DNA from 3 places in the Arthrobacter sp. NPDC056493 genome. Region 1 is predicted to be linked to each of the others. Evidence: predicted binding sites of a transcription regulator. Region 1 holds the regulator's gene; each other region holds the start of a gene.
The links. Region 1 encodes LexA, which represses DNA repair genes until DNA is damaged. Its sites were predicted from a motif close to TCGAACANNTGTTCGA; they were not measured.
Positions count from the first base shown of each region.

Region 1 (6,791 bases):
GCCGCGAGCATGTTGAACTCAGCGGCCCGGCAACGATCGTTGCTACCGGGACGCTTTCCTGACCCGCAGGATCCTGAACGACTTGGACGTGCTTTCCCGCGTCACCGTGAAGGAATCATCCAGCACCTCCGCCAGCCAGCGCTGAAGCGAATCCGAGCCCAGGTTCTTCTGCACCACCAGCCACGCCGACCCGCCTGGCGCCAGCCTCGGCAGCCACATCTGCAGGAGGGAGTGCAGTTCATCCTTGCCGATCCGGATCGGGGGATTGGACCAGATGGTGTCGAAGCGGATTTCGGGGTCCACGCCCTCCGGCGTGCTGGCCACGACGTTGTTCAGTCCAAGCAGTTCGGCGTTCCCGTTCGTGAGCGCAATGCAGCGTTCGTTGACGTCCACCGCATAGACCCGGGCGTGCGGTGCCCGCAGCGCCATGGTCAGAGCGATGGGTCCCCAGCCGCAGCCGATATCGAGCAGGTTTCCCTGCGGCGCAGGTGCGGGAACCTCGGCCAGCAGGACGGCGGTCCCCTTGTCGATGCCGTCCGGGCTGAAGATGCCCGACGAGGTCTGCAGCTTCCGCGTTTCACCGGCCAGTTCCACTGTGAGGGGCTTGCGGGTGAACGGCCCCGCAGGTGAGGCGCTGAAATAGTGGGCAGACTCCATAACTGGCCAGATTAGTGGGCCGCCCGCCCGATGGGAAACCGGCCAGCTGCGAAATCCGGTGCTGCGGTTCTGCTATCCTTGAACGCATGTTCCTGATTTTTGAGTAGCCGGCTTTCTTTGCCCGCGGCCTTCGGCCGCCGGTACCGGCCCGGGGCTCCCTTCCGACGCGATGCAGGCTAACCGCCTTCCGCCGGAGCGCAGTTGCAAACACAGCGCAGCTGGATGCACGCAGGGCAGCCCAAAACAGCACTCGATCAGTCCACTTCCCGCCGGCCCAGCATGTCCGCTGCCGGCATGTCAGGAGCACCTCCATGACCCCTCGCAGTCAGCCCAGCGCGAATACCGCAGCCAAGGGCGGCAATCAGCACTATTCTGAAGATGCAGAACCTTCAAAGGAGACCATGACCAATCAGCATAATTCCGGATCCGAGCCAGCAGCCCAGGACATGAGTCCCGAGGAGATCCAGGCTGTCATCGACCGGATCCTCGCCAAGGATGTCCCGGCCAGGAACGCAGCGGCAGCCGACGGCAGCCGCGCCGACAGCAAGGGTGTCCTGGGCAAGGCGCAGGCCATCTCGCAGCTCGCCGAAGAGCACAGCACGTTCGACGGCGACCAGCAGGACCTCGAGGAACGCCGGGCACTGCGACGCACGGCCGGGCTGTCCACCGAACTCGAAGACGTCACCGAGGTTGAATACCGCCAGCTGCGCCTGGAACGCGTTGTTCTCGCCGGCCTCTGGAGCGAAGGCACGCTGGCTGACGCCGAGAACTCGCTGCGTGAACTCGCCGCGCTGGCCGAAACGGCGGGCTCGGAAGTCCTCGACGGCCTGGTCCAGCGGCGGGCCAAACCGGACCCCGGTACCTTCCTCGGGGCGGGCAAAGCGTTGGAGCTCAAGGACGTCGTCATGTCCACCGGCGCCGACACCGTCGTAGTGGACGCGGAGCTTGCCCCGTCCCAACGGCGCGGCCTTGAAGACATCGTCAAGGTGAAGGTCATCGACCGAACGGCCCTCATCCTGGACATCTTCGCCCAGCACGCCAAGAGCCGCGAGGGCAAGGCCCAGGTGGAGCTGGCACAGCTCGAATACCTCCTCCCGCGCCTCCGCGGCTGGGGTGAATCAATGTCCCGCCAGGCCGGTGGCCAGGTGGGCGGCGCAGGTGCCGGCATGGGCTCGCGTGGTCCCGGTGAAACCAAGATCGAACTGGACCGGCGGAGGATCCGCACCCGGATGGCCAAGCTGCGGCGCGAGATCGCCGCGATGAAGCCGGCCCGGGAGACCAAACGGGCCAACCGCCGTCGTAATGAAGTCCCGTCAGTGGCAATTGCCGGATACACCAACGCAGGCAAGTCCTCGCTGCTGAACCGACTTACCGACGCCGGCGTCCTCGTCGAGAACGCACTGTTCGCCACCCTGGACCCCACTGTCCGCAAGGCCGAGACCTCGGACGGGGTAGGCTACACGCTGGCCGATACCGTGGGCTTCGTCCGGTCCCTTCCCACCCAGCTGGTGGAGGCCTTCCGCTCCACCTTGGAGGAAGTGGCGGATGCAGACCTGATCCTGCACGTAGTGGACGTGTCCCACCCTGACCCGGAGGGCCAGATCGCCGCGGTGCGCTCGGTGTTCGCCGAAGTGGATGCCCGCAAGGTGCCTGAGATCATCGTCCTGAACAAGGCCGACGCCGCCGACCCGTTTGTGGTGGAGCGGCTCAAGCAGCGCGAACCGCGGCATGTGGTGGTTTCGGCACGCACCGGGGAGGGCATCGCCGAGCTGCTCACGGCCATCAGCGAGTCCATCCCGCGGCCCAACGTCAAGATGCAGCTCCTGGTCCCGTACCACCGCGGCGATCTCATCAGCAAGCTGCATGACTCCGACGCCGAGATCCTGAGCCTGGATCACGAGGAGGGCGGCACCCGCGCCGTGGTCATGGTCCGGGAAGGCCTCGCGGCTGAACTGGAATCCTTCAGCACCAATGACTGACGGGGCGCCCGCCGCTGGTGCCGCGGCCACGGCCGGTGAGCAGCATGTGCTTGACCTGCTCGACCGTGCCGTGGCGGGCATGGGCGGCCAAAGCCGCACCGGCCAGCACGAGATGGCCCGTCAGGTGGCGCGCGCCATAGAAACGGGCGACCACCTGCTGGTGCAGGCCGGCACGGGAACCGGCAAGTCGCTGGCCTACCTGGTCCCGCTCATCGCGCACTCGCTCGAGAGCAACAAGCCTGCGCTCGTTTCCACTGCCACCCTCGCACTGCAGACCCAGATCGTGGGACGGGACCTTCCCCGGCTGCTGGAAAGCCTCAAACCGGCACTCGACCGGCCTGTGAAGATTGCACTGGTCAAGGGCCGCGCCAACTACGTCTGCAGGCACAAGCTCGAGGGCGGCTTTCCCTCCGAGGAACCCTCCGAGGGACAGCTCTTCTCGCTGGGCGAGGACACCAGTGTCCCGCACTTCGCCGCGTCGGTGGGAGGCCCCTCGTCGCAGCTTGGCAAGGAGGTGGTCCGGCTCCGCGAATGGGCGGAACAGACCACCACGGGCGACCGTGACGAGCTGCTTCCCGGCGTCACGGACCGGGCCTGGCGGCAGGTGTCCGTCACGTCCATGGAATGCCTCGGCTCGCAGAAGTGTCCCCTCGCTGAAGAGTGCTTCAGTGAGCTTGCCCGCCATAACGCCACGGAAGCCGACGTCGTGGTGACCAACCACGCCATGCTGGCCGTCAGTGCCTTCGAAGGCCTGGCCGTGCTGCCGGAGTACGACGTCGTGGTGGTGGACGAGGCCCACGAACTCCAGGACCGGGTGACCGGCGCCGTTTCCGGGCAGCTGTCGGTGGCCATGGTCCACGCGGCTGCGTCCGGCGCCCGCAAGCACACTGGCATTACCGTTGACGCGCTCAACACTGCTGCGGCCAACCTCGAGGTGGCTCTCGCCGGCGTTCCCAGCGGCCTGCTTCCCAACGGCCTGAACGACGAGCAGCTGGACTGTGTGGACCAGCTTCGTGAGGCTTGCCGGGCCGCGCTGTCGGATTCCAAGGGGGACAGCAATACAACGGCCGACGGCGGACGGCAGCTAGCGCGTTCCCGCCTGCTGGTGATTTTGGAGCTTTGCGAACGGCTCGTCGCCGCGCGGGAAAACCGGGAGGTCGTCTGGTTCTCCCGGAACAGCACGTTTGATCCGCAGCAGGGATATTCGGCGCCCGACGAGACTGCCCCTGCGCTGGTCAACATCGCCCCGCTGAGCGTGGCGGGCCGGCTCCGGGAAGGACTGTTCGCCGGGCACACCGTGGTGCTGACGTCGGCCACACTGGCCATCGGCTCTGCCTTCGAGCCCGCGGCCGGCGGGCTGGGCCTGGTGGGCGACGGCGCACCGAGCTGGACCGGCGTCGACGTGGGGTCGCCCTTCGACTACCCCCGTCAGGGCATCCTGTACGTGGCAGGCCACCTGCCAAAGCCGGGTCGCGGCACTTCGCCGGAGGCGCTGGACGAACTCGAATCACTCATCCGTGCCTCCGGCGGGGGAGCGCTATGCCTGTTCTCCTCACGGCGGGCCGCCGAGGAAGCGGCCGACGCCCTCCGCACCCGGCTGGACGTCAGCATCCTTTGTCAGGGTGAATCCACCATGACTGCCCTGGTGAAGCAGTTTGCCGACGAGCCCGATACCTGCCTGTTCGGGACGATGTCGCTGTGGCAGGGGGTCGACGTGCCGGGAGGATCATGCCGCCTGGTGGTCATCGACAGGATTCCCTTCCCGCGCCCCGACGACCCGCTGATGACCGCACGGTCCCGGGCCGTTGCCCAGGCCGGCGGCAACGGCTTCATGTCCGTATCCGCCACGCACGCGGCGATCAGGCTTGCCCAGGGGGCGGGACGGCTCATCCGGTCCACGTCTGACAAGGGCGTGGTGGCGGTGCTGGATTCCCGGCTGTCCACGGAACGCTATGGCGGGTTCCTGCGGGCCGCACTGCCGCCGTTCTGGCCGACGACAGACCGGAAGACTGCCGTGGCGGCCCTCGAAAGGCTCGCCGGCGCGCAGGCATAAGGACGCCCCGGGCTGTTACAGCCCGGGGCAGAAGGTTTTGTGCCGACAAGCCCCAGCTGCTACAGCGAGCGGAGCACGGAAACCACCTTGCCCATGACCACGGCGTGGTCGCCGAGGATGGGTTCGTACTGCGTGTTCTGCGGAAGCAGCCAGGTGTGGCCGTCCCGCTGCCGGAAGGTCTTGACCGTGGCTTCGTCATCGAGCAGCGCCGCGACGATGTCACCATTAACCGCATCGCTTTGCCGCCGGACCACAACCCAGTCTCCGTCGCAGATGGCGGCGTCCACCATGGAGTCGCCGGCGACCTTGAGCATGAAGAGTTCACCGTGGCCCACCAGCTGGCGGGGCAGCGGCATCAGGTCCTCCACCATCTGGTCCGCCAGGATGGGGCCGCCGGCGGCAATCCGGCCGACCAGCGGGACCATGGCGGTGTCCATCGCGCTGGGCAGTTCGGACACGGAGCCGCCTGCCGTGCCCAACGCCGGGGCCTTGTCCGCGCCGCCGGATTTGGCCGTCCCTGCATCCAGGGTCAGCGGCATGAGGACCTCCATGGCGCGCGGCCGTTTGGGGTCCCGCCGCAGGTAGCCAAGCTTTTCCAGCTGGGAGAGCTGATGGGTCACGCTGGACAGGCTGGCAAGGCCAACGGTGTCGCCGATTTCCCGCATCGACGGCGGGTAGCCGTTCTCGTTGACCGAGCGCTGGATGGTTTCCAGGATCTTCTTCTGGCGGAGCGTAAGTCCCTTGGGGGTCCGCTGAGACCGCGGGCTGCGCTGGGGAGCCTTGCCGTCAGAGGCCTGTGCTGCCATGTTCGCCAACGCCTTTCCGTTCCTCCCGGCCGCGCTAGCTGGTGGCCGGGAACTTCCGGCCTGAAAAATGTCAGACCCTGCTGATCAACTGCAGATGTGGTTGTTCTGTGATTTCCAACGTAGGCCAGCCATAGGGCTTTTTCAAACATTTGTTCTAGCGAGTCTCGACTTAATTCGTTGATAGGTGCTAAAACTTAGGAAAAGCAAAGTTCGAACATGTGTTCTAGTGAGGGCGGTTTTTCAGCCCGATGTTCGAACTGTCTATTCGAACGCGAGGCAGTACAACTTGGTCCAGGAGGGCTCACGCCATGTCAGCTTCAACAGCAATAACCCAGTCCCGCGGAGTGTCCCGGCCCGGTAAGCCGCCGCGCCTTCGCCTCACCCGCCGCGGCCGGATTGTCCTCATCGGGCTGCCGCTTGTCATGCTCGCCGCCGTGCTCCTGTCGCTGACCGGGCTCCTTAACTCGCCGGCCAAAGCAGCGGACAGTGCCAGCGGCCTGTCTGTCACGCCGACGGTTTCGGTTACGGTGCAGCCCGGCGAATCACTCTGGGCCATCGCCGGAAAAGTCGATCCGGGCCGCGATCCCCGCGACGTCATTGCGGACATCGTCCAGCTCAACGACCTTCAGGCCGGGAAGGTCATGCCCGGGCAGCAGCTGTTTGTGCCCAACAAATAACTTGTGCCAACAAATAACGCCGGCAAATAGTGCCGGCGCGCGGTTCCGTGGGCTTCGGGACCGTCACAGTTTCCGGCCAGCCCTCCGGGTTACTTAAACTGTCTAGGTGACTGACCAGCTTGAGCGACTGAACCGACTGCCCCTGCGGACCAACCTGAGGGGGCTGTCCCCTTACGGCGCCCCGCAGCTTGACGTTCCGATCCTGCTCAACGTCAACGAGAACACTCATGGTGTGCCCGCCGACGTGCAGGCGGCCATTACCGCGGCCGTAAGCGAGGCCGCCACGGGACTCAACCGCTACCCCGACCGCGAATTCACCGAACTCCGGGAAGCGCTGGCGGAATACCTCGGCCACGGACTCAGTGCGGACAATCTCTGGGCAGCCAACGGCTCCAATGAGGTCCTCCAGCAGATCCTCCAGGCCTTCGGCGGCCCGGGTCGCTCGCTCCTGAGCTTCCCGCCGACGTACTCGATGTACCCGCTCCTCGCCAGCGGCACGGATACCGCCTACATTGCCGGCAAGCGCGCCGAGGATTACGGACTCAGCGCCGAGTCGGCCGCACGCCAGGTGCGCGAACTCCAGCCGAACATCGTCTTTCTGTGCTCGCCCAACAACCCC
Region 1 covers NZ_JBHTSL010000034.1:5,371-12,161, reverse strand. Annotated here, with positions in the region: gene dapF (diaminopimelate epimerase) at 1-62, shown strand, start outside; gene ACFQ50_RS14385 (class I SAM-dependent methyltransferase) at 43-657, opposite strand; gene hflX (GTPase HflX) at 1,059-2,636, shown strand; gene ACFQ50_RS14375 (ATP-dependent DNA helicase) at 2,629-4,689, shown strand; gene lexA (transcriptional repressor LexA) at 4,749-5,495, opposite strand; gene ACFQ50_RS14365 (LysM peptidoglycan-binding domain-containing protein) at 5,804-6,172, shown strand; gene ACFQ50_RS14360 (histidinol-phosphate transaminase) at 6,279-6,791, shown strand, end outside.

Region 2 (6,791 bases), on a different contig from region 1:
CCACGCCGGGCCGCCGTCCTGGATGGCCGAGGTGATGGCCGACTTCAGCTCCGTGGTTACCGAGCGGATGTCGTCGTCGTCCCTGTCCGGATGCAGGGAAAGTCGGTGCGCGGACCGCGCGGGATCCCACTCAACCAGGTAGCTTGCCTCATCCACGTAGGCGCAGAGCAGCGGGGCAGACAGTTTTTGGGCCAGGCTGACGGCGGTCTGGAGGACCTCCGGATGCTGGCCCGGAACCGTGCCCACAAGGAGCGGAGGCGGGCCGATGAAGTGCTCTGCATCCATAGTCAATTGTGTGCCCGCGCCGCCAGGAAAGACCAGACCTGCACGGGACCTCCGCCCAGCTCAGTGGCGGTTTTCAGCCCTGTTGCGCAGCTGTGGGCGCACGTGGAAGGGCGGTGATTTTTCCCTTGAATCCCGCGCCTGGTGCGCCTAGTTTGGAGACGTAGAAAGGCGGCGTCCCATGCAGATTCACATGTGGTGGCTTGATCTGGACCTGAAGAGCAAGGAGTGGCTTCGCGAGAACCTGCGGGCCGGCGACGTTCCGGTGTTCGTGATTCAGGGGATTGCCGAGGCCGGCGGCCCACAACCGGATACCCCGCAGGCAGTCCTGACCGAAGCCGAGTGGGATTTCATCGAGACCCAGTCTGAGTTTGTGGACTGACTGGTTCGCGGACGCATGCGCCGGGGCCGGTCAGGCAGCGCGTACCACCGGCAATTCGTCCCAGTGCGTCGTGTAGCGCGGCGAACGCATGCCGCGCTTCATGCTCCAGTCCAGGCCGCTCCTCAAGCCTGCGAACCCGAGGCCGATCGTGGCCCTGCCGTGCTTCCGGCTGATCGCCTCCACCAGCGGGCCGATCCCGCGTTCCTCGTGCGCGTTGGTGAAGAGCTCCAGGGGCTGCTGATTGCCGGACGGCCGCAGGTCGGTGACCATGATGCCGGCACGGGCGTATCTGACGCCGTCCCGGATCGCGGGAAGCAGGGCATGGGCTGCCCTGGTGAGCAGCACCGGATCCGCGGTGGGCATAGGCAGCGGAACGCACACCGAGGGAAACGACTTGTCCTTCGCGTTGTAGTGGGACGTGCCGGCGAACGCGGTGAGGACCTTGGCCTGCAGCCCGTGCCGGGCCAGCCGGGCGCTCGCCCGCTGGGCGTAGACGCTCAGGACCTGTCGAAATTCGGGGACCGACGTCAGGGGAGTGGAAAACGAGCGGGAGAAGATCAGCTGGTCCCGGCCCGCGCGTTCCTCCTCCAGGGGTATGCAGGGTGTTCCCCGCAGCTCCAGCACCGTGCGCATGAGCACCACCGAAAAGCGGTCGCGCACCATCACCGGATCAGCCCGGCTGAGCTCGAGAATGGAGCAGATCCCCATGGCGTTCAGCCGCTTTTCCAACCGGCCCGCAACGCCCCAGACCTCCGAGGCCGGCAGCCGGGACATCAGCAGATCACGCGCCTCCGGGGCCATCGATTCCCAGCGGCACACCCCTCCAAACGCGGGGTTGTTCTTGGCCCACCGGTTGGCCAGCTTGGCGAGCGTCTTGGTGCCGGCGATGCCGACGCAGACAGGTACTCCGACGTTGCGCTGGACCGCTGTCCTGATGGTCCGGCCGAGACCCACCACCTGTTCGGGGCTGCCCTTGATGCCCAGGAATGCCTCGTCGATGCTGTACACCTCGAGCCAGGCTGAGTAGCGCCCCAACAGCTCCATGACCCGGGCGCTGATGTCGCCGTACAGTTCATAGTTGCTGGATCGGGCAACGAGGCCCCACTCTTTGGCTCGGGGGGCGATCTTGAACCACGGGTCGCCGGTGCTGATCCCCAGTGCCTTGGCCTCCGGACTGCGAGTGACGGCGCAGCCGTCGTTGTTCGAGAGCACCACCAGTGGCCTACCCTCGAGGGAGGGGTCGAAAGCCCGCTCCGCGCTGGCGTAGAAGCAGTTCACGTCCACCAGGGCAATCTGCTGCCGTGTCTCAGACATGGTGCAGGCACCTCGTGGCCACGCCCCAGACGGTGAGGTCGGCCAAGGCGGGGACAACGATGTCCGGATACAGCGGGTTGGCCGCCTGGAGCACCACGCCTGCCGCGGTGATCTTCAGGCGCTTGATGGTGAGCTCGCCATCCAGAACCGCGACCACCACGGAACCGTCGCGCGGTTCCAGTGCCCGGTTGACGATCAGTTCGTCGCCGTCGCTGATGCCGGCCTGTTCCATCGAGTCACCGGCCACCCGCACGATGTAGGTGCTGGTGATGTCCTTGATCAGGTGCTCGTTCAGGTCGATCCGACCGTCAAAGTAGTCCTGGGCGGGGGAGGGGAAGCCCGCCGCCACGGCGACCGGGGAGGCCAGCACCAGCCGGAGGGAAAGTCCCGCCTCTACCACGCGGGGACCAATGATCACGCCCACAACACACCTTTTTCGAATGTATGTTCGATAGTTCAGTGTAGTCCACAGGGCTGACAGAATGCAGCCATGCCAGTCGGCGGTTGTGTTCATCACACGTTCGTCGTGCCGTCTCCGCCGCAGCGGGTCTCCGTCGCATACTGGTTTCATGGGGATGCAAGGCGCAGGAGGATCAGTGGTGGAAACCTTGAAGAGGGTGGTGCGGAACGAGTACTTTCCGGCAGCAGCCGTGCTGGCGCTGGTGGTGCTCTTCTGGGTTGCGGGCCTGTTCGGCGGGTTGTCCCTGCTGAGCCGGAGCCAGCCGCCGATCGCCACGCTGACCTGGCTGCTGTTCGTCTACGCCGCCGCCGTCCTCACGCCCCTGGCCGGAGTCCTGGCCGCGGCGGACCTGCTCCGCCGGTGGTGGAGAAACCGGCGTGCCGCGAATGACGGCACCGTCCAAGACGGCACCGCCCAGGACGGTGCAAGGATCGGGTCCTAGACCCGCCCGGGCGCCGGACCCCGGCCAAACCCGTGGGGTCCAAAACCATTGCAGCCCCTGCGCCGGAGTGGTTGCATGGGGTGCATGAATGCCTCAGAGAGTTTCGTTTTAGCGATCGGGACCAAAAAGGGCCTCTGGCTGGCCACCAGCCAGGACCGGAAGCAATGGTCCTTTTCCGGCCCGCACTTCCTGATGAGCGAGATACCAAGCATCGGAATCGACACGCGGGGCGGCCGCACACGCATCATGGTCGGGGTGCGGTCCGAGCACTGGGGCCCCTACGTTGCCCACTCGGATGACTTAGGCGCCAGCTGGACCGAGCCCGAACAGGGCGCCATCAAGTTCCCCGAGGGCACCGATGCCGCCGTGGAACGCATCTGGCAGATCTACCCCGACGCCGAATCCCGCCCGGGCGTCGTCTGGGCCGGCGCGGAGCCGATTTCAGTGTGGAAATCGACCGACGGCGGCGAGCACTTTGAGCTGAACCGCGGGCTGTGGGACCACCCGCACCGCAGCGAATGGGGAGCGGGATACGGCGGCGCAGCCGCCCACTCGATCGTGGTCAATCCCTCCGGGGACAACGTGCACGTCGCAATGAGCACCGGAGGCGTGTACCGCTCGCTCGACGGCGGGACGTCCTGGGAGCCGCGGAACAAGGGCATCTCCGCGTACTTCATGCCTGATCCCAACCCAGAGTTCGGCCAGTGCGTGCACAAGATCGCGGCGGATGCCGCCGTCGAAGGCCGCCTTTACGCGCAGAACCACCACGGCGTGTACCGCAGTGATGACAATGCCGAGAACTGGGAATCGATAGCGGAGGGCCTGCCGGCCGATTTCGGCTTCGTCATGCTGACGCACCCCAGGCGGGCAGGCACGGCCTGGGTGGTTCCCTTGAAGGCCGACGGCGAACGCATCCCGCCGGACGGAAAGCTCGCCGTGCACCGCACCGACGATGCCGGCGCCACGTGGAAGCGCCTGGACTCCGGGCTGCCGCAGTCAGAATTCAACGCGGTGCTCCGTGACGCGGCCTCGGTGGATTCCGCAGAACCCGCCGGGGTGTATTTCGGAACGCGCGGCGGCGAGGTGTATGCCAGCGCCGACGAAGGTGAGACCTTTACGGAGGTGGCGTCCCACCTGCCCGATGTTCTGTGCGTCCGCGCTGCCATTGTGGCCGGAGCGCCGGTTCCGGCCGGGGCTCCCGCATGAGGATGTGCAGTGGCTGAGATCAGCGTGGTCCTCCCCAGTGTCCTCCAGCCGCTCGCCGGCGGGCAGTCCGTACTGACTGCACCCGCCGACGGGGCGGTGACTGTGCGTTCGCTGCTGGATTCCGTGACCGGAAACTTCCCGGTGCTCGCCAGGCGGCTGCGGGACGAGACGGGTGCGCTCCGCCGTTACGTGAATATTTACGTGAACGGTGAGGAGGTCCGGCGTCTCCGCGGCCTGGAAACGGAAGTTTCTGCCGGCCAGGAAGTGCTGATCATTCAGTCCGTGGCCGGCGGTTAGCCGGCTCAGGCGACGCGCCAAACGCTGCATTCGTCCGTATTGATGGCCTTGCGCATGCCCGTGTGATGATCCATGATCCACACGACGCCGATGCCCGGGGCTGTCTCCTGGACGCTGCCGCGGCGGATGATGACGTCGTCGTAGCTGGGGCCAACCGACAGGCGGGCCTCGATCTCGTCGCCGCGATGCAGCTGGTCCAGGGCACGGACCCGGGTGATGTGGGGTGTGGCTTCCTTCAACATGGCGATGGCCTCCTGAGCTGGAGCTGGTGCCTGCAATTGCCGGCACATCCAGTGTGGCGCGGCATTGTTGCGCACGCGTTTCCTGCCCGTTAGCGCCCGGTTAGTTTCCGGCGCCGGGGCGGTTTCCGCGGCAACACAGTGCGGCGGCCCGGCGAAAAGCGGCGCCACTGCGCTGGCGGGGCGATGCGCGGACGCCTCAGGCGGCTAATCCAGGAGATGCTCGAAGGCATGGTCCAGCGCCGAGCGGACGGCCCCTACGACCGCCGCGTGGTCTCCGAGGGCTGACGCTGCCAGTCTGGGTTGAGCGGAGTTCAGCCTGCCCAGCTGCCGTCCGAAGACTGGAAGCAGCACGTCACCTGCCCCCGCCGGTCCGCCGGCCAGGACCAGCAGCTCCGGGTCCAACAGGGTACTCACCACCGCTGCCGCCCTTGCGGTGCGTTCCATGACCACCTCCACCACCTCGACGGCGGCAGGGTCGCCGCGGCGCGCCGCCTCCACGACCATTTCGGCCGTGACATCCCCTGGCTTTCCGCCACACAGCTCGACGAGCGCACTGGCGCGGCCCGGGCGGTCACCGGCGATGATCTCCGCGGCGGCGATGGCGCCCAGTTCCCGGCACATGCCTCCCACGGCGTCGGTGTTGCCCACGCCTTCCACCAGATCGAGGAAACGCATTTCGCCGGCAGCCCCGGCGCCGCGCACCAGCCGTCCACCGAGGCAGATGCCGGCGCCGAGGCGCTCGCCGGCCAGGAGGACGACGACGTTGTCCACACCCTGGGCGGCCCCGCGCCAGCGCTCCGCCAAGACAGCAAGGTTGGCGTCGTTGTCCACCAGCACGGGCCACGTGAATTCCGGTTCAAGTGCTGTGCGGAGGTCAAGTGCCGCCAGGCCGGGCAGGTAGGATTCCAGGGCCACGGCATGCCCGTCATCGGTAACGGGTGCGGGCACCGCCATCCCGGCAGCCAGCACTTTGCCCGCGCCCACGCCCGCCTCACCCAGCAGATCCTGCATGATCCGGCGGGCGATTCTGAGGCGTTCCGGAGCGCCGACGTGCTCATCGCGCCAAGGTTCGGTGGCTTCCGCGATGATCTTTCCCCGAAGGTCCGCCAAGCAGCAAGAGACCTTGGTCGCGCCAAGGTCAATGCCTGCAACGAGGCCCGCACCGGCGTTCAGGGCGTAGCGCCGTGACGGCCGGCCGCCGGCGTTGGGAGCAGCGCTGACGTGAGGGTGTCCGTGAGGGCGCGCAGCGGCGGAAGCCGTCGCACCCGGCTCCGTTTCCATCACCCAGCCCCGGTCGATCAGTTCGTCGCAGACGGAGTGCACAGTGGGCCGGGAGAGGTCGGTGGCAGCGATGAGATCCCCGGCCGTCAGCTGATCCCCGGCGGCCAGCACCCGCAGCACAGCTTCCCCGGTGATCCGACGGAGGACCGGGGCGGTAGCAGCAGTCCGCTTCGCCGACATACTTTCCCCACCCCTTGACGCCCGGACAAATGCTCTCCCATACTAGCTGGCAGTGGTTTATTAAAGCTATTAATAAACCCTGTGATTCGGTGCTGGAGTAGTCGCGAGGCACCCCGGCCGGACATTTCCCCGCACCCCACCTCCGAGGAGAGCAATGAAGCAACGCCTCAAATCTGTCTGCACCGCCACCGCCATGGCGGTGGCCGTTTCGGCACTGGGCCTGACCCCCGCCGTCGCGGACGCTGCCGATCCGCCCGGTTCGCCAGGCGCCGCCGCAACCTGGACCAAGGGCGACAAGGAGGGCGTAGGCACCTCCCTAAACCCGGCTTCGAAGGTCTGGTACACGCTAACTGAGGGCACCATGAGCGAGGTGTACTACCCGCGGGCGGACACACCCAACACCCGGGAACTGCAGTTCGCCGTCAGTGATGGCACCACGGCGCAGCGGGAGAGCGAACAGACAACCCGCACGGTGGAACTGGCCGATCCCAAGGCCCTCAGCTACCGCCAGACCACAACAGACGACGCCGGCCGCTGGCGGCTCACCAAGACCTACGTCACCGACCCCCAGCGGTCCACCGTGATGCTGGGCGTCACGTTCGAAGTGCTCGACGGCGGCGACTACCAGCTGTTCGTTCTCTCCGATCCGTCGCTGGCGGGTACTTCGGGCGGCGACTCCGGCAGCGTGTCAGACGGTGCTCTCCT
Region 2 covers NZ_JBHTSL010000027.1:37,693-44,483, reverse strand. Annotated here, with positions in the region: gene ACFQ50_RS12655 (universal stress protein) at 1-285, opposite strand, end outside; gene ACFQ50_RS12650 (hypothetical protein) at 464-664, shown strand; gene ACFQ50_RS12645 (Y-family DNA polymerase) at 695-1,978, opposite strand; gene ACFQ50_RS12640 (LexA family protein) at 1,971-2,402, opposite strand; gene ACFQ50_RS12635 (hypothetical protein) at 2,578-2,880, shown strand; gene ACFQ50_RS12630 (WD40/YVTN/BNR-like repeat-containing protein) at 2,956-4,086, shown strand; gene ACFQ50_RS12625 (MoaD/ThiS family protein) at 4,096-4,383, shown strand; gene ACFQ50_RS12620 (hypothetical protein) at 4,389-4,625, opposite strand; gene ACFQ50_RS12615 (ROK family transcriptional regulator) at 4,830-6,086, opposite strand; gene ACFQ50_RS12610 (glucan 1,4-alpha-glucosidase) at 6,241-6,791, shown strand, end outside.
Region 2: a site for LexA is predicted at 2,415-2,430, ahead of ACFQ50_RS12640 (LexA family protein). Genes of this name have one in related genera too.

Region 3 (6,791 bases), on a different contig from region 1:
CTGCCCGACGACGCGACCCTTCTGTACATCCAGAACAAACTGGAAATGCAACGCGCCCGGCCCATAATCGTCGACGAACTCCCTGGCATGCGCGGATCAGAACTGTGCGGTGTCTGGCTCATCTGCGCCGACCGCGACATAGTCCTGCATGCCACGGTGAAATCCAGCTGGCACCGGCAACAGATCATCCTGCACGAGTTCAGCCACATGATCCTTCAGCACGACCTCGAGGAACCGAGCGAAGACTTGGTCACTGCTTTCCTTCCGGACCTGGGCGTCGAGGTTCTCCGGGCTCTCGGCCGCAGAAGCTACACCGACGACGCAGAATTCACAGCCGAGGCCCTTGCTGACCAGCTTGCAATGCGGATCAACAACAGCGAGATCCCCAGCCTGCCCGAGCCTCTGGCCTTTCGCCGCGTGTTCGGCTGATGGAAGCCGTCCCCGCAGCCGCGCTGTGGGTGCTTACTGTCCTTCGGCTGCCCATCGCCCGAGATCCTGACCGCGGCAGCGTATTTCGCGCCACTATCCTGGCCGCAATTGCCTGCACACTGTATGTCCCCGCCGTCTACTACGGCATCGATCCGCTGCTCGGTGGCCAGAACCGCGTAGGGCTTGCCACCCTCCTGTCTCTACTTCTTGGGTTTTGGCAGTTCCGAACTGCCATCCTGCTGGCTGCGGTCGCGGATAAAGAAGTACGACGGCGGCAACTCACGTTGGGCCGTTGGGCTGCGGGTGCCGCCTGCGCGGCGGTTACTGCAGGATTTCTCACCAGCCGTGTAGATCTCACCGATCCCAACCTGCCACTGACATACGGTGACCAGCCCGGGATGGCGGTTTTTCTCTGGACCGGCTCGGCCTTCATCATGTGGATCTGCGTCGACATAGCCCGGGTATGCAGGAGCAACATTCCTCACATGCGTACACCGGCGTTTCGATCGGCGTTCACCCTCATCGCCGTCGGTTGCGTCTTGTTCGCTCTGGTCCTGCTCGACCGGCTGCTCTACGGCGCGGTCATCAAGGTTGAAGGCACTGCCAGCCCGACGGCAGCTGTCCTCACCAGCTTCTATTGGGTGGGCGAAACGTGCGCCGTGCTCCTCGTCAGTCTCGGGCTACTTCTCCCCCGGCTGGCAGGACGTCTCAAGCATGGCACCTTCGGGCTCCGCGCCAGGCTGTTGCTCTGGGAGACCACTCCGATATGGAACCGCATTGCCTTTGGCCAGTACGAGTTAGTCCTGCAGGACAGACGCGCCAGTCGGCTGTCGTTCCTCTGTCGGCACGCCGAAAACCAGCTTCACCGGCGGTTGGTAGAAATACGTGATTGTGAAATGGCCAACCCCGAAACTTCCGGGCGCCTGGCCGCCCACGACCGCTCCGTCGTCGAACGCGCCGAACAGGCACTCGAAAGGCGATCCGGCGCACAGTCGACGCAATAACCCCCAGACAAACTGCGGTCTCTAGGATCATGCCGCGGTGCCCCCACCTGCCCATGAATGAGCAAAAGCAACTTCGCTGTTTGTCATTCTGATCCCGATCATCGCTGGGCAGGTCCTTCGCACAACTGGGGGCAGCGCGCCGTTCACGAACCATGAGTTCGTTCGGTGCTCCTGCGTCGCTTCGTCCGGACCCGCAAGCCCAGCGGTGGCTCTCCAATCAGAATGACGCCGAAATCTGACGGGCGCATCCGCGGTCCGCCGGCCGATGAAGGAGAAGGATCATGGAAGAGCTCACCATCCGCACCCCAGCCGACGTACTCAGTTTCGTCGGCCACACCCTCGGGTTCTGGCCTCGCGAGAGCCTGGTGTGCATCACTTTGTCAGATAAGCACGTTGGGGCGACGCTCCGCGTTGATCTGCCGAAGCCGGGCACTGAGATCAGCTACGCGCAGACGGTCGCCGGTTACCTGTCCCATGACACCAATGCCGAGAGTGTCCTCTTTGCCGTATACACCTCTCAGGAAGAGCAGGCAGGTACGGTCAAGCCCCAGGCGGCAACCATTGCCGCGTTGACTGGTGCCCTCGCCGAGCGCGGGATGTCCATCCGCGATGGACTCTTGGTCGGGAACGAAAGGGTCTCCCAATATGATGGAAGCCCCGAGGACGGTCGGTCACTCCCGCTGGCTGCAACACAGTCCAGCCAGATCAACGCCGAATTCGTCTACCGCGGCAGCACCATCGAACCGACAAATCGGATCACTTTGCCTGCCTCAACCAAAGAAACCGAAACTACGGATGCGGTGCGCGACCGCGTCGCGGCACTCGGGGGCTTGAAAGTAGGGGAAGCGCTCGAGCAGGCCCGGGCGCGCTGGACGGAAATGCTTGGGTCGAACAGCTACCCGGACCAGGATGAAATCGTGAACCTGATCGCGGATCTCCAATTCCCCGTCATCCGAGACAGACTGATGGCAGACATCCCAGGAATCGACGAACGCATGGACCGGATCCTCCTGGCCCAAACCCACGACAAGCCGCAGTGGTCTCGAGTCGAGTGGGCGCAGCAGCTGCTCCTCCATGCCTACACGCACAGCAGCACCAAGCACTCCGCCCCCCTCCTCACTGCGGTGGCCTTCATCAATTGGTGGGAAGGCAGAGGCAGCAAGGCGCACCAGTTCCTCCAGCTCGCCCTCGAGGCTGACCCCGCCTATCACTTGGCCAGGGTCAGCGACCTCATGATCGGCTCCGGGATGGTCGCCGGGTGGAACATGGATAAGGGTACGGCGTACCGGGACCCGGGTTTGAGTGCCTGACGTGGATTCTTCGGCTGCGTCCCAGCACAATGAACCGCAGTGTCGCCCGGACTGAGAGCAGGAACCCGGAACTCACACCCAGTTCGGGCCCGAGCAGCAGGGCCGGTCACGTTGAGGCTGAGGAGGCTCAAGCCCCGCCGGGCAAGGGAGGCGACGGCCACCGCACTCATCAGCATCCAGGCCTTGAGCACGCTGGCGTCTGGCCCCACTATGGGAACGAACAGGCCAAGGCCTGCTAGGGCGCAGCTGCCGCTGAGATCCTGCTCAGCACAAGTGAACGCGCCGCCATCAGCATCTCGCCAAGGACCAGGCTGCAGTTGGCACGGTAAATATTTGCAATACAGGTGCGTGAACGAGCAGGCCCTCGAGGACTGCATGTGCAGAATTGGACTGCTGCTAAGCCGCCGGGCGCCCGGGCTTGAGGACTTTTGGACAGGAAGACCTAGCTCCTCTGCTCCAGTAACTTATCGTATCGATGGACGTGAGCAGAGGGCTGCACTGGGACCTCTTGGGCCTCATTGCATTCCCCGCTCCCGCAGGAGCGCCTATCAGTCTCGTGATGGTCTCGTCAAGGAGCGAAAAGCGTGCTTCATCCGCGCAAGCAGGCCAATATCGCCCTCGCCACCACATGCTCATGTCCTTGATTCGCGCATGGACGATGAATGAAAGCAATCTTTGATCCCCGTGGATCGAAACACACCCCTGGGGATGCGATCACAAGGGTTTACTCGAAGATATATTCGAGCTGTAATGTTGGGTGTTGGCAAAATCGGCCGCAGAACCGAAGGAACGGTAATGAGCGCAAAGTCCCAAATCGAGTGGACGGAGGCAACATGGAATCCTGTCACGGGCTGCGACCGCGTAGCTGCAGGCTGCGATAACTGCTATGCGCTCGCACTGTCGAAGCGGCTAAAGGCAATGGGCGCGGAGAAGTACCAAAACGACGGGTCCCCCATTACGAGCGGCCCAGGGTTTGGTGTCACCATTCATCCACAAGCTCTCCGGCAGCCCTACTCCTGGAAGGCACCTAGGGTCGTGTTTGTGAACTCCATGAGCGACCTGTTCCACGCCAAGGTTCCAGTCTCTTTCGTGCAGGACATTTTTGATGTCATTGCTGCTACTCCCCAGCACACATACCAGGTACTGACGAAGCGGTCACACAGGATGGCCCGAGTAGCTAGCCGATTAGATTGGCCCCAGAACCTCTGGATGGGTGTTTCGGTTGAAAATCAAGACGTGGTGAATCGAATTGATCATCTGCGGCAAGTACCGGCCGCTGTTCGCTTTCTGTCCTGCGAACCTCTCATCGGACCAATTGAAAGACTGAACCTGGGTGGAATTCACTGGGTCATCGCGGGCGGCGAATCGGGGCCAAACCACCGTCCAATGGACCCCCATTGGGTGGAGAGTATCCGGGACCAGTGCCTCGAAGCAGAGGTGCCGTTCTTCTTCAAGCAATGGGGTGGAAGAACACCTAAGCAGAATGGGAGGACTCTAGCGGGCCGCACATGGGACGCGATGCCCTCTACGCTCTCTCAGGCTTTGTGAAGCCAGGCTCTGTCCAAGCGCGTTGGAGGCTTTTGGATCAGACCTCCACTGTGGAGACTTGCTACAGCCTTCCTTAACTCCCGTGTGCCCGCAGTGCCCAGCGTGAGGCCGAACGCCGCTTCCATATGCTCCCCCAGCGATATGCTCGAACGATCAGACAGCAGCGATCGCAGATTCGTTTCGATCGTTCGTACGGCTTCAGTCGACAATCGGTTGTCCTCCGACTCACGGTCAGGCAGCACGTCGACGTCAAACAAAGCCATGGGGTCGCTGTGTTTCTCGGCATATCGCTCCCAATGGGCGTGTCTCCAGTTCCTATGTGCCCTTGCGGCTGCGTCAATAAATGGAAGCTTTGCTGCATCATGGGAATGAAATAGCATCAGGGAAAAGAACGGCTGAGTGGCGCGTTCGCGACGCACAGGCACCGATAAAGCATGCACTCCCGCCCTAGACGAAATCATTTGTGCATATCGCTCTGCAACTTCCATTGCCGCCTCTGCAGCCGATCGGTATTCGCCTTGGTCGTCCATTGCTTTACGTGCCGTCCGGAAGCTCTCATGCCACCAGTCACCGCCAAGGAAGCGGTCCGCTGTTTCTAGGGTGGGCTTACCATTGACACCATTCATCGCCCTGGCAGAGTTGAGAAAGCCTCCGAAGCGCCACACGGCCTCAATATTGAAATTGAGCAGCACTTCCGTTGAAGCCCTACCGGGGCGACGCAGGATTTTATCAACCAACAGGTCCGCAGACAGCGCGGTCCCAAAGGGGTCCAAGAATATCAATGCCGGCCGCCCCTCAACGGCTTTCAGCACCGTATCTATCCGATCTTCCAATGTGCCCTGCAGGGGTCCTACTATGTCTACCCCGTTACCTTCCGCAGAAATTACTTCAGAGAGGCGGCTCGCATTCGCGGCGAGTTTCTCGACAAAAACGCAGCGGAGGTTGGAAGTGGGTACTTTTAGGGCGGCATGCATGGCTATAACCGGTGAACCTTCTTCACTCCCGTCGTAACGACCACTGCCGGCGTATCCGTCGACGAAGGCGACGCCCTGGGGGTTGAACGATCCCAGTTTGGCCGCCCAAGGAGTGAGGTAATCCTCTAGCAATTTGTGCTTGAAAATCGCAGCGGGTTTCTTCTCCCGAAAAAACTCTCGACTGTTCCCCATTGCTGCCCCGTCCGTTGGTTGCCACGGTCAACATGAGCCTATGGCGTTGTAGCCATTTACTCCCGCCTTTTGTAAGGACGGACATTGACATGCAAGCAATCTTGCCAGACCTGTCCGACGGTCTGCCTCACCGGAAGAACGTGTTTGCCCTTGTAGACGTTTGAAGTCGTCTTCCCGGCACCTCGACTCTACGCACCGCATCACATGGTTTTCTCAAGCTGGTTGTGAAAGCAGTAACTGGCTCTGGAATGCTTACCCTTGGGATTACGCCCAGGCAAAGGGATGAAGAACGAGATGACCGCCACCTCCTATATCGTTGAGATCTTCTGTGACGAGTCTGGTCACGACGGCGAGAACCTAATGGCAGGCACCACCCCAGTTCTAGCGCACAGCAGTCTTCACATGGATCTTGCCGAGGCGACTAATCTTCATCTGGGCCGCGAGCTACAGTATCTAGCCACGAAAAGCAGTGCTTGTCCCCGCAGCTGAGCGCTAGGAACGTCCCCTCCCCCGATTATTGCCACAGCATATCGACGTGCCGATGATTCACCTTCAGTGGGGATCCACCACTGCACGAAAGTCAGTTCCGGGTAACCAACCACGACCTGCCCAGCTGGGCCGATATGCTCAACTTCATTCGAGAATCAAGCATGGGGGAAGCATGACTGGAAGCCCGATCTACGGGGCCGGCTACTACCAGGGGCACCAGGACGGTCATAAAGAGGGTCACAATGAGGGCCTGGGACAAGGTGCTGGTCTAGGCGCCGTCGGCGTCATCGCCGTCACCGGTGCAATTTATGGCGTGAAGCTGGGCATCGACAAGCTCAAGGACCTTGCGGCCGTCAGGCATGAGAAGAAGCTGCTGAGGATGGAACAGCTGGAGACTCCCCCTGTGGATGCCGCAAACGACGGTGACGATACCACTACGGGAGCGAACTCATGATCACTTCCCGGTACGCAGCGACGGCCCGCATGTTGTTTGCCGGACTGCTTCTCGCTGGCTGCGCAGCGCCCGCATCCGAGCCCGCCGATGAGACTTCAAAGCCGTCGACTCCGTCGGCATCAGGAGCTCCTGTCAGCACGCTGACTGATGCAGAACGTGTGACCCAAGCAGAGGACGCGGCTCAGGCCGAACTGCCCAATGCCCCAATCTGGAAGGGCATGACTTTCAAAGGCGTTGTGGTTGACGAATCAGAGATCTGCGTTGACCGTACCTGGGCTCCCGGAGGAGGCCCGGAAAAGCTCGGCGGAAATGCAGGGTACGTCGTAGTCAGCTTTCCTCCGGTCGCCGTCGGCAATCCGCAGGACGGAACCTGCGCAGAATATGCACCAGC
Region 3 covers NZ_JBHTSL010000004.1:148,176-154,966, reverse strand. Annotated here, with positions in the region: gene ACFQ50_RS03235 (hypothetical protein) at 46-429, shown strand; gene ACFQ50_RS03230 (hypothetical protein) at 429-1,433, shown strand; gene ACFQ50_RS03225 (DUF4192 domain-containing protein) at 1,715-2,743, shown strand; gene ACFQ50_RS03220 (DUF5131 family protein) at 3,539-4,291, shown strand; gene tcmP (three-Cys-motif partner protein TcmP) at 4,279-5,457, opposite strand; gene ACFQ50_RS03210 (hypothetical protein) at 6,119-6,400, shown strand; gene ACFQ50_RS03205 (DUF2511 domain-containing protein) at 6,559-6,791, shown strand, end outside.
Region 3: a site for LexA is predicted at 3,472-3,487, ahead of ACFQ50_RS03220 (DUF5131 family protein). Genes of this name have one in related genera too.